DNA from 2 places in the Streptomyces altiplanensis genome. Region 2 is predicted to be linked to the other one. Evidence: riboswitches for the same ligand, from Rfam matches in the RefSeq annotation. Region 2 holds a riboswitch; the other holds the start of a gene.
What was found. A riboswitch is a leader RNA that binds a small molecule or an ion and turns the genes downstream of it on or off. The one in region 2 is predicted to bind cobalamin.
Positions count from the first base shown of each region.

Region 1 (7,304 bases), on a different contig from region 2:
GGCAACGCCTCCGCGCTCCAGATCGGCCTCTACATCTGGAACCGCCGCCACAACGTCTCGCCGCACGAGCCCGAGGGCTCCGGCGGCCTGGCCGGCATGGTGATGTCCGCGCTCTCGGCGCCGATCTACGCGCGCTCGCTGATGGACGCCGTGCTGCGCCGCAAGTCCGGCTTCGTGGTGACGCCCAAGGGCGACTCCTCCAGCCCCGACACGCTCTTCGGCACCTTCCGCATCCACCTGTTCTTCCTCCTGGTCTTCGGCGGCTCCCTCGTCTCCTCCTTCTTCTTCGGCCACGACCACCCCGCGATGATCACCTGGGCCGCACTCGCCCTGCTGATCACGGCGGCGCCGGTCCTCGCCTGGCGCTGGACCGTGCGCCAGGAGAAGAGGAACGGGCGCGGGGCGCCGCCGGACCGGACCGGACCGCCGGCCGGTCCCCCGGCCGAGACCCACGCGCCGCGGCCCAAGCCCACCTGGGCCCCGGCCGACCAGACCATGCAGACCGCTCTGGGGGGACGTAAGAAATGAGCTACCGTCCGAGCCGCCGCACCCGCCGTCTGGCGATAACGGGTGCGGCGGTGCTGGCTCTGGCGGGGATGAACGGGCCCGCGCTCTACCGCTTCGGCTCGGAGCAGTACCACGACTACAAGATCAACCGGCCCGAGTACAAGGCCGCCAACGGCCACTGGGACTTCCTGGACGTCCCGTCCGAGTTCCGGATCAACACGATCCACGCCGCCCTGCTGCACACCGGCAAGGTGCTGCTGATCGCGGGCTCGGGCAACAGCCAGAAGAACTTCGACGCCGAGAAGTTCGAGTCGGTGCTGTGGGACCCGAAGGCCGGCACGTACAGGATGATCCCCACGCCCAAGGACATGTTCTGCGCCGGGCACACCCAGCTGCCCGACGGGAAGCTGCTCGTGGCGGGCGGCACCAAGCGGTACGAGAAGCTCGAAGGTGACGTCACCAGGGCCGGCGGCCTGATGATCGTCCACAACGAGGACCCGGACGCCCCCAAGACGCTGCCCGCGGGCACGATCTTCACCGGTAAGAAGAACGGCAGGACGTACGTCTCCAAGGACCCCGTCCTCGTGGAGAAGGCCAAGAAGGTCTTCGACAAGAAGACCGGCCGGTTCCTGCGCACCGAGGCGGGGCTCGGCCGGATCTACGTCGAGGCCGAGGCGTCCGGCAAGAAGTACGAGTCCGGCACGGAGGACAACTACCGGATCCACGGCCTGTCGGGCACCGACACCAGGAACGTGTACGGCATCGCGCAGAAACTCGCCCTCGACAAGAAGGACTTCCAGGGCATCAAGGATGCCTACGAGTTCGATCCGGTGGCGGAGAGGTACATCACCGTCGACCCGATGAACGAGGCCCGCTGGTACCCGACGCTGACCACGCTGGAGGACGGGAAGGTCCTGTCCCTGTCCGGCCTGGACGAGATCGGCCAGATCGTCCCCGGCAAGGACGAGATCTACGACCCGGTCACGAAGAAGTGGAAGTACACCGGAGTCGTCCGGAAGTTCCCGACGTACCCGGCGGTCTTCCTGACGAACAACGGCAGGCTCTTCTACTCGGGCTCCAACGCCGGGTACGGGCCCGCCGACGAGGGCCGCGATCCCGGCATCTGGGATCTGGAGACCAACACGTTCAAGAAGATCCCCGGCCTGAGCGACCCGCACCTGATGGAGACCTCCGCGACCGTGCGGCTGCCTCCCGCCCAGGACGAGAAGTACCTGGTCATCGGCGGCGGCGGCGTCGGCGAGTCGGAGAAGTCCAGCGAGAAGTCGCGCCTCGTCGACCTCAAGGAGTCCAATCCCCGCTTCAGGGACGGCGCCTCGCTCGACCAGGGCACCCGCTACCCCAGCGCGTCCCTGTTGCCCGACGACACCGTCCTGATCACCGGCGGTTCCCACGACTACCGCGGGCGCGGCGGCTCGGACATCCTCCAGGCGCGGCTGTACGACGCCGAGACCGGCACGTACCGCCGGGTGGCCGACCCGGCCGTGGGCCGCAACTACCACTCGGGGTCGCTGCTGCTCCCCGACGGACGCGTCATGATCTTCGGGTCCGACTCGCTCTACGCCGACAAGGCCAACACCAGGCCCGGCACCTTCGAGCAGCGCATCGAGATCTACACGCCGCCGTACCTCTTCAGGGACACGCGGCCGAAGCTCACCGGCGGACCGAAGAAGATCGCGCGGGGCGCCACGGCGGCCTTCAGGTCGGCGCACGCCGCGTCCGTCAGGGACGCGAAGCTGATGCGGCCCAGCGCCGTCACCCATGTCACCGACGTCGACCAGCGCACGGTCGCACTGAAGACGGAGAAGACGGCGGACGGCATCTCCGTCACCGTGCCGAAGAACCGGGCGCTGGTCCCGTCCGGCTACTACATGCTGTTCGTGACGGACGGCCAGGGCACTCCCTCGGAGGGCGTCTGGGTCGAGGTCCCGTAGCTGGGCGCGGGCGTGAGCGCGCGCAGGTGGCAACGGCGCGGAGGGGGCCGCCTCGTCGGGGCGGCCCCCTCCGCGCGTGAGCCGTGGTTACGTCTTCGCGTTGCGGGCCAGTTCGAGCGCGTACTCCTCGTACCACTCGCCCGCCTTCGGGCCGCCCTTGCAGTCGCCGTCCGACTCGCCGGGGCGCTTGATCCACAGGTAGGCGTCGACCAGGTCGTCGCCGGTCTTGGTGGTCGGCTTCTCACCGAGCGCGCGGCCCGGCGGGTTGCACCAGTTCTCCGCGGGGTCGCCCCCGGTGTACGGGCCGTTGCCGTTGCGGCTGGTGTCGATCACGAAGGGCTTGTTGCCGACCTTCGCCGAGAGCCTCTTGCCGAAGTCCTTGCTCACCTCGGTGGTCTGGAAGTTGGAGACGTTCACCGAGAAGCCGTCGGCTTCCGCGATACCCGCCCGCTGGAGCGGCTCGAACAGCGCGTCGGGCGACTTCCAGCCCGCGTTGCCCGCGTCCAGGTACACCTTGGCCTTCGGCTGCCGCTTGAGCCGCGTGACGGCGCCCTCGAGGAGGTCGTACCGCTCCTCGTGGAACTCCTCCGGCGTACAGCCGTCGACCAGGTGCAGCAGCGCGTCCGGCTCCAGGATCACAGTGGCCGGGCGCTCGCCGATGCCCTTGGCGATCCCGTCGACCCACGCGCGGTAGGCGTCACCGTCGGCCGCGCCGCCCTTCGAGAACTGTCCGCAGTCGCGGTGCGGGATGTTGTAGAGGACGAGCAGCGCGTCACGGTCGGCCTTCTCGGCCGCCTCGGTGAAGCCCTTGGCCTGCGCCTCGGCGTTCTCCGGGAGGATCCACTCGGCGGCCGGCTGCTCGGCGATCCTCCTGATCAGCCCGGCCTTCTCGTCGTCGCCCTTCTCGGCGTACTCCGCGACCTGCCGGGCGGCCTTCCCTTCCGGATTGACCCAGTACGGGTCGCTGCCCTTCGGCTGCTGCTTCACCGACGGCTGCTTCGTCTCGTCGCCCCCGTCGCCGTCGGACGAGGAACAGCCCGTCAGCAGCAGCGCGGCCCCCACGACCCCCACCCCGGCCACCCGGACACCCCTGCGCCTACGGCCGCTGTAACTGCCGTACATCCACTCCCCCTTGACCGCACCGACATAGATGAGAGCCCCCCGGCCCCTCCCGGACACATCCGGTCGAAACCATCCTGACACACGGGTCCGTGACGGGACATGGGAGACAGGGGCGGGGCGGGCGCGCGCGGGGCGGGCGCGCGCGGCGGCCTGTTGACAGTGTCCAGACAGGCTGGAACCCTCCGGGGGACAACTGCACACATCGAGACGACGGTGGACAGGAACCCGGTGCGATTCCGGGGCGGTCCCGCCACTGTGACCGTACGAGAGCCCGGGCGCCCCGGCCGGGGCGCCCTCGTACGGAAGTCAGGAACTGACCCGTCGTTCTCCTGCCATGGGGCGTGGAAACCCCAGAAGGAGGCTCACCGGTATGTCACTGCACACCGCGCAGCACACCGACACCGCGGCGGTCGCGTCCGCCGCGACCAGCACCCGCGACTGGCTGATCATGGCCGCCGCGGCGATCGTCGCACTGATCGCGCTCTACGCGGTCTTCATGGACAACGGCACGGTCGTCTCCGCGACCGGCGACTACCTGCACGAGTTCTCGCACGACGGCCGGCACCTCTTCGGTGCCCCCTGCCACTGATCGGGGCCGTACGCACCATGTCCGCACCTGTCACACCCGTACTGCCCCTGCTCGGGCGCGGGCTGGCGGCGGGCGGGGTGGCCGGCCTTGCCGCCGGCCTCTTCTCGCTGCTCCTCGCCGAGCCCCTGATGGACCGCGCGATCCGCCTCGAAGAGGCACGTTCCGCCGCCGCGGAGCATGCGCACGGGGCGGCCGCCACGGCCGTCCAGCACCACGAGGAACTCTTCTCCCGCTCCACCCAGCACGCCGGCCTGGTCGTCACGGCGGTCGTCGCGGGTCTCGCGCTGGGCGTCCTGTCCGCCCTCGCGTACGCCCTGGTGCACCGCCGTACGGGGATCGGTGAACGGCCGTGGCCCCGCGCCCTGGCCTTCGGCGCGGCCGCGTTCCTGGCCGTCTCGCTGCTGCCGGGGCTCCGCTACCCCGCCAGCCCGCCGGGTGTCGGGGACTCCGGCACCGTGGCCGACCGCCAGGCCCTGTGGCTGGCCGCCGTCGTGATCGGCGTCCTCGGCATGGTCCTGGCGTGGCAGGTGTACGTACGCCTCGCCGGCCGGCCGGTCCCGGTCCGCCAGGTCGCGGTGGCCGCGACGGCGGTGGCGACGCTGGCGGTGCTCTTCGCGCTGCCGGGCAACCCGGACGAGGTGCCGGTGGCGGCGACGCTGCTGTGGGACTTCCGGATGCTGTCGCTGGCCTCGCACGCGCTGCTGTGGGCGGTGTTCGCGGCGGTGTTCGGCGGGCTCGGACTGCGGGCCGCGGGGCGCGCGCGGGGCTTGGCCCCGGGTCCCGCTCCTCAGACGCCGGACGGTCTGGAGGCGCCCGTCAGGTAGGCCGACACCACGACGTTCGCCGTGTAGGTGCGGGCCTTCTTGTCGTACGTGCCCCCGCAGGTGATCAGGCGCAGTTCCGCCCGGCCGCTCTGGCGGGGGCCGTACACCTTCTGCGGGTCGAAGCGTTCGCGGGTGAAGACCTGGACGTCGTCGACGGTGAACTCCAGGCTCTCGCCGCCGGCCCCCGTCACCCGGACCTCAGCGCCGGGGCGGGTCGCGCTCAGGTGGTAGAAGACGGCCGGTCTGCTCTCGGTGTCGACATGGCCGACGAGCAGGGCGGCCCCCGCCTCGCCCGGCCTGGTCCCGTCCCCGTACCAGCCGACCTTCGACGGCTGGTCGTACGGCGGCGGATCGACGGCGCCCGTCGTGTCGAGCCCGCGCGGCACGACGGGTGCCGCGACGCCTGTGGACGGCACCTCGACGCGCTGCGGCGCCACGCCCTCGACGGGGGGATGCGGCGGAGGCAGCACCGCCCCCAGCGGACGGCCGACCGCGGCCACGTCTCCGGTGGTCGGTGCCGAGCTGCCGCCGGGGCCGTCGGTCGTCTGGCGGCCCCACAGCGACAGTCCGAGCAGCAGCACCGCCCAGGCGATACCGGTCAGCAGCCGTCCGCCGCCGGACGGCCTGTCCTCGCCGGACATGTCAGTCCGTGTCCGTACGACGGCGGCGCGCACTCCGGTACGCCACGGCCACGGCCGCCACACCCGCCAGCACGAGGCCGATCACGGTGTGCGGCGTCCCGGGCCCGTCCTCCTCGGCCGCGGCGAGCTGCGCCGTACCGCCGCCGCCCGCGTGCACGGGGGCGTGAGGAGTCGGGTGATGGTCCGGGCGGTGGTCGGGACGCTGGTCCGGACGGTGATCGGAGCCCTGGTCCGGACGGTGGTCGGGACGCTGGCCGGAATCCTGGTCCGGACGGTGATCGGGACGCTGCTCGGAACCCTGGTCCGCGTACTGATCGGGGCGCTGCTCGGAACCCTGGTCCGCGTACTGATCCGGGCGCTGCTCGGAACCCTGGTCCGGACGGCGGTCGGGACGCTGCTCGGAACCCTGGTCCGCGTACTGATCGGGACGCTGCTCGGAACCCTGGTCCGGGCGGCGGTCCGGGCGGCGGTCGGGTTTGTCCTGAGGGACGACGGTGACGGTCCCGGTGGCCTGGCCGCCGTCCTTGCACTTCACCCGGATCTCGTAGTCCTTGGGCTGGGCGTCCGACCGGATGTGGGCCTCGGTGAAGAGGGCACCGCGGTCCGCGGCCGGGCTGAAGTGGACGGCCGTCGAGAAGGCGTCGGACGTGCCGGTGGCCTGCCCGCCCTTGCACACGTCGACCTGCAGATCCACCTCCCCGCCCGGCGTGATGGTGGACGGCGTGACGGCGATCCGGCCCTCGGCCCCGTCGCCGGCGTGGGCTGTCGCCGCCGGCGTGACGACCACCGCGGCCGCCACGCCGGCACACAGAGCAATCTGCAATGAGCGCATAGTGAACCTCCTGGTATTACGAAGATTCACCGGTACGGGCCGTTTCCGCATCTCCAGGGGCGCGCCAGTGCGCCGTACGGGCCCCTGGAGCGCGCCGCGGGGCGGCCGGGCCGGGCGGGCGGCCGGGTCAGACGCCGTCCGGCCGGGTCAGACGCGGTCGACGAGGTCCGCGATCGAATCGACGATCGTCGACGGCCGGAACGGGTAGCGGTCGATGTCCGCCGGTCCCGTCAGACCGGTCAGTACGAGAAACGTCTCCATGCCCGCTTCCAGCCCCGCCAGGACGTCCGTGTCCATCCGGTCGCCGATCATCGCGCTGGTCTCGGAGTGCGCGCCGATCGCGTTGAGTCCGGTCCGCATCATCAGCGGGTTGGGCTTGCCCGCGAAGTACGGGTCCTTGCCGGTCGCCTTGGTGATCAGCGCGGCGACGGCTCCGGTGGCGGGCAGCGGACCCTCGCGGCTCGGGCCGGTCTCGTCGGGGTTGGTGCAGATGAAGCGCGCACCGGCGTTGATCAGCCGGATCGCCTTGGTGAGTGCCTCGAAACTGTACGTACGGGTCTCGCCCAGGACGACGTAGTCCGGGTCGTGGTCGGTCAGGACGTAACCGATGTCGTGCAGCGCGGTGGTCAGTCCCGCCTCGCCGATGACGTACGCCGTGCCGCCGGGCCGCTGGTCGTCGAGGAAGCGGGCGGTGGCGAGCGCCGAGGTCCAGATGTTCTCCACGGGCACGTCCAGGCCCATGCGGAAGAGGCGCGCGTGCAGGTCGCGGGCGGTGTAGATCGAGTTGTTCGTGAGCACCAGGAACGGCCTGCCCGATTCGCGCAGCCGCTTGATGAA
Region 1 is NZ_JBSFUB010000002.1:150,404-157,707, forward strand. Features, by position in the region: gene ACWD0Y_RS01570 (glycosyltransferase family 2 protein) at 1-528, shown strand, start outside; gene ACWD0Y_RS01575 (galactose oxidase-like domain-containing protein) at 525-2,459, shown strand; gene ACWD0Y_RS01580 (glycoside hydrolase family 6 protein) at 2,547-3,581, opposite strand; cobalamin riboswitch at 3,738-3,917, shown strand; gene ACWD0Y_RS01585 (CbtB domain-containing protein) at 3,952-4,170, shown strand; gene ACWD0Y_RS01590 (CbtA family protein) at 4,188-4,994, shown strand; gene ACWD0Y_RS01595 (class F sortase) at 4,958-5,635, opposite strand; partial or broken gene ACWD0Y_RS01600 (hypothetical protein) at 5,637-5,816, opposite strand; gene ACWD0Y_RS01605 (HAD-IIA family hydrolase) at 6,615-7,304, opposite strand, start outside.
Region 1: another riboswitch for cobalamin. It lies ahead of ACWD0Y_RS01585 (CbtB domain-containing protein); the one in region 2 lies ahead of ACWD0Y_RS09515 (cobalamin biosynthesis protein).

Region 2 (7,304 bases):
GCGTCGCGGAAGAAACCGGAGATCCGCACGGTCACGTCGATGCGCGGCCGCCCCAGCTCGTCCAGCGGCACGATCTCGAAGCCGGTCACGCGCCGCGACGCGTCGTCCCACACCGGACGGCAGCCCAGCAGCGCCAGGATCTCCGCGATGTCGTCGCCCTGGGTGCGCATCGCCGACGTGCCCCAGACCGTCAGGCCCACCGACTTCGGGTAGTCGCCGGTGTCCGTCAGGTACCGGGCCACCAGCGAGTCGGCGAGCGCCTGCCCGACCTCCCACGACAGCCGCGACGGGATCGCCTTGGGGTCGACGGAGTAGAAGTTGCGCCCGGTCGGCAGCACGTTGACCAGTCCGCGCGTCGGCGACCCGGACGGCCCGGCCGGCACGTAACCGCCGTCCAGCGCGTGCAGGATGTTGCCGATCTCGTCCGTCGTACGGGCCAGCCTCGGCACGACCTCGTCGCACGCGAACCGCAGTACGGCCACCGCGTCCGGCAGTTCGGTGCCCAGCACCTCGGTCACCAGGCCGGCGGCCTCCGCCGCGTCCCAGCGCCGCTCCTCCATGCCCTCCGCGAGCCGCCGGCACAGCTGCTCCAGCAGGTCGATCGCGTCCGCGCCGGTCCGCGCCGGACCGTCGACCAGCGCGGTCAGCCCGTCCGCCGCCTTGACCGCCGCGCCCGGCTCGCCCAGCAGCTCCTTCTCGGCCAGCCCGAAGTGCTCGGCCAGGCAGGCGCGCAGCCCCGGCAGCGCGTTGGCCTGCCCGCCCCACACCTGCGAGGCGCGCAGCACGGCCAGCACCAGGTTCACCCGGGCCTCGGCCTCGGGACCGCCGCCCAGGATGTGCAGGCCGTCGCGGATCTGCACGTCCTTGATCTCGCACAGATAACCGTCGATGTGCATGACGAACTCGTCGAAGTCGTCGTCGTCCGGCTGCTCGTCGAGATGCAGGTCGTGGTGGAGCTGGGCCGCCGTCACCAGCGTCCAGATCTGCGCCCGCACGGCGGGGGCCTTCGCCGGGTCGAGGTCGCTCACCAGCGCGTACTCGTCCAGCAGCTGCTCCAGCTTCGCCAGGTCGCCGTACGTGTCCGCACGCGCCATCGGCGGCACCAGGTGGTCCACGACCGTCGCGTGCCCGCGCCGCTTGGCCTGCGTGCCCTCGCCCGGGTCGTTCACGATGAACGGGTAGACCAGCGGCAGCTCACCCAGCACGGCGTCCGGCCCGCAGCCCGCCGACAGGCCGAGGCCCTTGCCCGGCAGCCACTCCATCGTGCCGTGCTTGCCCATGTGCACGATCGCGTCCGCGCCGAAGCTGTTCTCCAGCCACCGGTACGCCGCCATGTAGTGGTGCGACGGGGGCATGTCCGGGTCGTGGTAGATCGCGATCGGGTTCTCGCCGAAGCCGCGCGGCGGCTGGATCATCACGACGACGTTGCCGAACTGGAGCGACGCGAGCACGATCTCGTCCCCGTCGACGTACAGCTGCCCGGGCGCCTCGCCCCAGTGCTCCAGCATCCCGTCGCGCAGTCCCGGCTCCAGCGTGTCGAACCACGCCCGGTAGTCCGCGAGGGGTACGCGTGCGGGGGCGGCCGCGAGCTGCTCCTCGGTCAGCCACTCCACGTCGTGGCCACCGGCGTTGATGAGCCGGTGGATCAGCTCGTCGCCGTTGTCCGGGTGGCCCTCGACGGCGTACCCCGCGTCGCGCAGGGCGTCGAGCACCCGGATCGCGGAGGCGGGCGTGTCGAGACCCACCGCGTTGCCGACGCGCGAGTGCTTCGTCGGGTACGCCGTGAAGACGAGCGCGAGGCGCTTGTCCTTGTTCGGCTTGTGGGCCAGCCGGGCGTGCCGCACGGCGATCCCCGCCACCCGCGAGGCGCGCTCGGGATCGGCGACGTACACGGGAACGTCACCCTCGCCCTGCTCCTTGAAGGAGAACGGGACGGTGATCAGCCGCCCGTCGAACTCGGGGATGGCCACCTGCATCGCCGCGTCCATCGGCGACAGCGCCGCGTCCGACGCCTCCCAGGCGGCGCGCGACGACGTGAGGCACAGCCCCTGCAGCACGGGTACGTCGAGGTCGGCGAGCGCCCCGATGTCCCACGCCTCGTCGTCACCGCCCGCCGAGGCGTCGCTCGCGCGCGTGCCGCCCGCCGCGAGGACCGTCGCGATCAGCGCGTCGGCCCTGCCCAGCTCCCGGTACAGCTCGGGGTCGGCACTGCGCAGCGAACCGCAGTACACGGGAAGGGCGTTGGCGCCCTTCGCCTCGATCTGGTCGCACAGCACGTCGACGAAGGACGTGTTCCCGGACAGCTCGTGGGCGCGGTAGAAGAGCACACCGACCGTCGGGCGCCCCTCGTCGTACGCACGCGAGCCGTCGCCGTGGACACCCCACTCGGGCATCTTCTGCGGCTCGGCGAAGCCCATGCCCGTCAGCAGCACGGTGTCGGACAGGAACCTGGCCAGCTCGACGAGGTTCCCGGGCCCGCCCTCGACGAGGTAGCGCAGCGCCTCGGCGACGACACCCGCCGGTACGGACGACTCGGCCATCAGCTCCGCGTCGGGCACGGTCTCACCGCCCAGCAGGACGGTCGGTATCCCGGACGCCTTCAGGACGGCAAGCCCGTCCTCCCAGGCGCGCTTGCCGCCGAGCAGCCGCACGACGGCGACGGACGCGCCCTCGATCAGCCCGGGCAGTTCCCCGGCCGCGTCGATACGGGTCGGGTTGCCGATGCGGTACGGGGCGCCGGAGGCGCGGGCCGCCAGCAGGTCCGTATCGGCGGTGGACAACAACAGCACGGTGTTGTCGGTGTTGTCGGCGTTCTCGGTGTGCTCAGTACTCATGCGGGCGCTCCAGGTGCGATGAAGGGAAGTCCTGAGGGCGCGCCCGACTCGATGAGCCGCATCAGCGCGTCCGTATCCGCGTGTTCTTCGATGAGGTCGCCGAGGCGGTCGAGCTGCTCCTCGCGCAGCGCCCCGAACGAGGTGTCCGGCGCCGGCACGAAGCGGCGCCCCGCGGCAGCCGCGACCTCGCGCAGGAAGGCGCGCCGGAACGCGTCGCTCTCCAGCGAGCCGTGCCAGTGGGTGCCCCAGACCGCCCCCACCCGGCAGCCGTCCAAGAAGGGAGCACCGCCCAGCACTTCCGCGACCCCGTGGTGGATCTCGTACCCCTCCACGGGCTCGCCCAGAGCGGTCCCGACCGGCCGCGCCAGCGTCTTCTCGACGGCGAACCGCACCCGGACCGGCAGCAGCCCGAGCCCGTCCACCGTTCCGGCCCTCGACTCGACGTCGTCCTCGATGCGCTCGCCCAGCAGCTGGAAGCCGCCGCAGATGCCGAGCACGGGACGGCCTTCCGCCGCCCGCCGCGCCAGCGCGCCGGACAGCCCGCGCTCGCGCAGCCACTCCAGGGCCTTCACGGTCCCGCGCGTGCCCGGCACGATCACCAGGTCGGCGTCGACGAGCTCCTCCGCCCGGTCCACGAACCGGAGGACGACCCCCGGTTCGGCGGCGAGCGCGTCGACATCCGTGAAGTTCGACATCAGCGGCACGGCGCACACGGCGACCCGCAGCACGTCCTCCCCGACCGGCGGCGCGACGACCGACTCCCGCACGGCTCCCCGCAACGAAACCCGCAGCCCGTCCTCCTCGTCGATACCGAGGCCGTGCGCGAAGGGCAGCACACCGTACGTACGCCGCCCGGTCAGCTCTTCCAGCATGTCCAGCCCGGGTTCGAGCAGCGAGACGTCACCGCGGAACTTGTTGACCAGGTAGCCCGCCACCAGCTCCTGGTCCTCCCGGCCGAGCAGCGCGGTCGTACCGAAGAAGGAAGCGAAGACCCCGCCCCGGTCGATGTCGCCGACGACGACCACCGGGAAGCGGGCGGCTCGCGCGATGCCCATGTTCACGATGTCGGTACGCCGCAGATTGATCTCGGCCGGACTGCCCGCCCCCTCGCAGATCACGGCGTCATACGTGCCCCGCAACTCGCGCAGACAGTCCGTCACGGTGCCGAGCAGGGCCTCCTGACGCCCACCGTGGTAGCCGCGCGCGCTCATCTCGCCCACCGGCTTCCCCAGCAGCACCACCTGACTGCTGCGGTCACTGCCGGGCTTGAGCAGCACCGGGTTCATGAGCGCCGTCGGCTCCACCCGCGCCGCCTGCGCCTGCATGGCCTGCGCCCGCCCGATCTCCGCGCCCTCGCGCGTCACGAACGAGTTCAGCGACATGTTCTGCGCCTTGAACGGCGCGACCTTCACACCCTTGCGTACGAGCCACCGGCAGATCCCGGCCGTCACGACGCTCTTGCCGGCGTCGGACGTGGTCCCCGCGACGAGCAGACCGCCCCCCAGTGAACCGCTCATGCGTGTCCCTTTCCTGTACGTGTGCCACCGCGCGCGCCGCGTCGCAGCGCACCGAGCGCCAACCGCCCCCCGACGGCCGCCGCCAGTGCGAGCGCCCCGACACGGCGCGACAGCCGCGCCGCCCGCTCGATGTCCGGTACGCCGACGGGCCGCCCGGCGGCGTTGAGCACGGGCCGGTGCTCGACCCGGCCCGCGTACGAGAGCGTTCCGCCGAGCCGCACGCCGAGCGCGCCGGCGAAGGCGGCCTCCACGGGGCCCGCGTTGGGGCTCGGGTGCTTGGCCGCGTCCGTACGCCAGGCCCGCACCGCACCGCGCGGATCGCCGCCCGCCACGACCGCGAGGGCGGCCGTCAGCCGGGCGCCGGGCCAGCCGGCCACGTCGTCGAGGCGGGCCGAGGCCCAGCCGTAGCGCAGGTATCTGGCCGATCTGTGCCCCACCATGGCGTCAAGCGTGTTGACGGCGCGGAAGGCCACGAGCCCCGGCACCCCGCCCAGGGCGCCCCACACCAGCGCGCCCACGACCGCGTCCGAGGTGTTCTCGGCCACGGACTCGACGACGGCGCGGGCGATCTGCTGCGCGTCCAGCGCCTGCGGGTCGCGCCCGCACAGGTGGGGGAGGCGTTCGCGGGCGACCTCGACGTCCCCGGCCTCCAGGGCGCTGCCCACGGCGCGCGCCTCGCGGCCCAGCGACGTACCTCCGACGACGGCCCAGGTGGCGGCGGCGGTCAGCGCGACGGCGGCGGCGGGGGAGCGGCGTACGGCACGGGAGGCCAGCGCGGCGGCGCCCGCCGCGCCTCCGGCGCACACCAGGGTGTGCACCGCGCCCCACCCGCGGTGGTCACGCCACAGCAGGGACTCGACGGCGCCCGCGGCCCGCCCGAACGCGGCGACCGGGTGCCCGCGGCGGGGATCACCGAGGACGAGGTCGCCGATCAGGCCGGCGGTGGCGCCGTACGCGAAGATGCGATCGGCACGCATGGCTCAGCAGGCCGATGCGCCTCGAAGCGAACGCGTCCTACGCACGGGAATGTCAGGACTGACAGGGCTGACAGGGCTGACAGGAACGACTGAACGGCAGCCGGGCATGGCGGTATGTCCTCACTCAGGGTCCGCGCCCTGGTTCGACGTGACCGGCGGTGAGAGTTCCTGGCTCCCGGGGACTTCTTCGTCTTCCCCGGTCACAGTGGCGGGACCGCGCCGGATTCGCACCGGACTTCCTCTCGTGCCGCCGTATTCGGCTCGGGCAGTCCACCACGCTCCGCGAACGTCGTCAACTTGCTGTTGACCTGCGACGGGAGAGTGTGCCGAGGCACACAGAAACCGCCCCGCCGATGGCCGGTAAAGGCCGGTGGCGGGACGGTTTCGGGAGAGTGCGGTCGGCGCGCGGGGCGGTCGTCGCGTCAGACGACGATCAGGTAGATCCCGTACGCCACGGCCGCCGCGCACAGCGCGAAGCAGGCGTAGGCGCCGGTGCGGGCCATGACGGCGGAGCCGCCGCCCTGCGCGGAGGCGCTCTCCTGCTTGGAGAGGCCCACGATGCCGAGGGTGAACAGGCCCACCAGGGACACGGTGACCACGAGGCTCACGCCGAATACGGAGCCGAGAGCTGCCCAGTCGATGTTCATGCGATCCGTCCTCTGTCCTTACACCGGGGCCGGGCTGGCCGGCTCCGCGGAGCTGCCGGCCGGGGCCGGGATGGTCGTCTTGAGTTCCTCGGCGGCCAGGGAGGCGACGGCGCCGGCCGTGGGCGGCACGCTGACGGCGGCCATGGCCGTGGTGACCACACCGGCGGGCTCGCCGATCTCGTCGTCGGTGACGTTGGTGTGGTCGACCGGCTTGCGGCGCGACAGGGCCCAGATGACGGCGGAGCCGCCGACGAGCAGGAAGGCGACCACGGCGATGCCCCAGGTGCCCTGCCCGGTGAGGAACTCGGCGCCCGCGGCGACCAGTCCCGCGGCCGGCAGCGTCAGACCCCAGGCGACGAACATCCGGGTGGCGGTGGACCAGCGGACCACGCCGCCCTTGCGGCCGAGGCCCGCGCCCATCACGGCGCCGGAGCAGACCTGGGTGGTGGAGAGGGAGAAGCCGAGGTGCGAGGAGGCCAGGATGACGGTCGCGGCGCTGGTCTGGGCGGAGAAGCCCTGCGGCGGACGGAGGTCGGTGAGGCCCTTGCCCATGGTGCGGATGATGCGCCAGCCGCCCAGGTACGTACCGAGCGCGATGGCGACACCGGCGGAGACGATGACCCACATCGGGGGGTTCGAGCCGGGCGCGAGGACGTTGCCGGTGACCAGGGCGAGGGTGATGACACCCATGGTCTTCTGCGCGTCGTTGGTGCCGTGGGCGAGCGAGACGAGACCGGCGGAGGCGATCTGGCCGGCGCGGTAGCCCTTGGCGGTGGCCTTCTCGTCGGCCTTGCTGCCGAGCTTGTACGTCAGCTTGGTGGCCAGCAGCGCGGCGATGCCGGCGACGACCGGCGCGGCGATCGCGGGCAGCAGGACCTTGGTGACGACGACGTCGCCGTTGACGCCGGAGGCGCCGACCGACATCAGGGTGGCGCCGATGAGGCCGCCGAAGAGTGCGTGGGAGGAACTGGACGGCAGGCCGATCAGCCAGGTCAGCAGGTTCCAGAGGATCGCGCCGACCAGCGCCGCGAAGATCACTTCGGTGGTGATGCCGCTCTCGTTGACGAGCCCCCCGGAGATCGTCTTGGCGACCTCCACGGACAGGAACGCGCCGACAAGGTTCAGCACGGCGGACATGGCCACCGCCGTCTTGGGCTTGAGAGCGCCAGTCGAGATGGTGGTCGCCATCGCGTTGGCAGTGTCGTGGAAACCGTTCGTGAAGTCGAACACGAGAGCGGTCACGATCACGATCCCGAGGAGAAGCGTGATGTGTTCCATTTACCCAGGCAATCGTTTGAGGTCAGTGGCACGTGGACCGTAGGCAACCTG
Region 2 is NZ_JBSFUB010000013.1:108,779-116,082, forward strand. Features, by position in the region: gene cobN (cobaltochelatase subunit CobN) at 1-2,834, opposite strand, end outside; gene ACWD0Y_RS09510 (cobyric acid synthase) at 2,831-4,339, opposite strand; gene ACWD0Y_RS09515 (cobalamin biosynthesis protein) at 4,348-5,328, opposite strand; cobalamin riboswitch at 5,472-5,618, opposite strand; gene ACWD0Y_RS09520 (hypothetical protein) at 5,751-5,975, opposite strand; gene ACWD0Y_RS09525 (anion permease) at 5,994-7,253, opposite strand.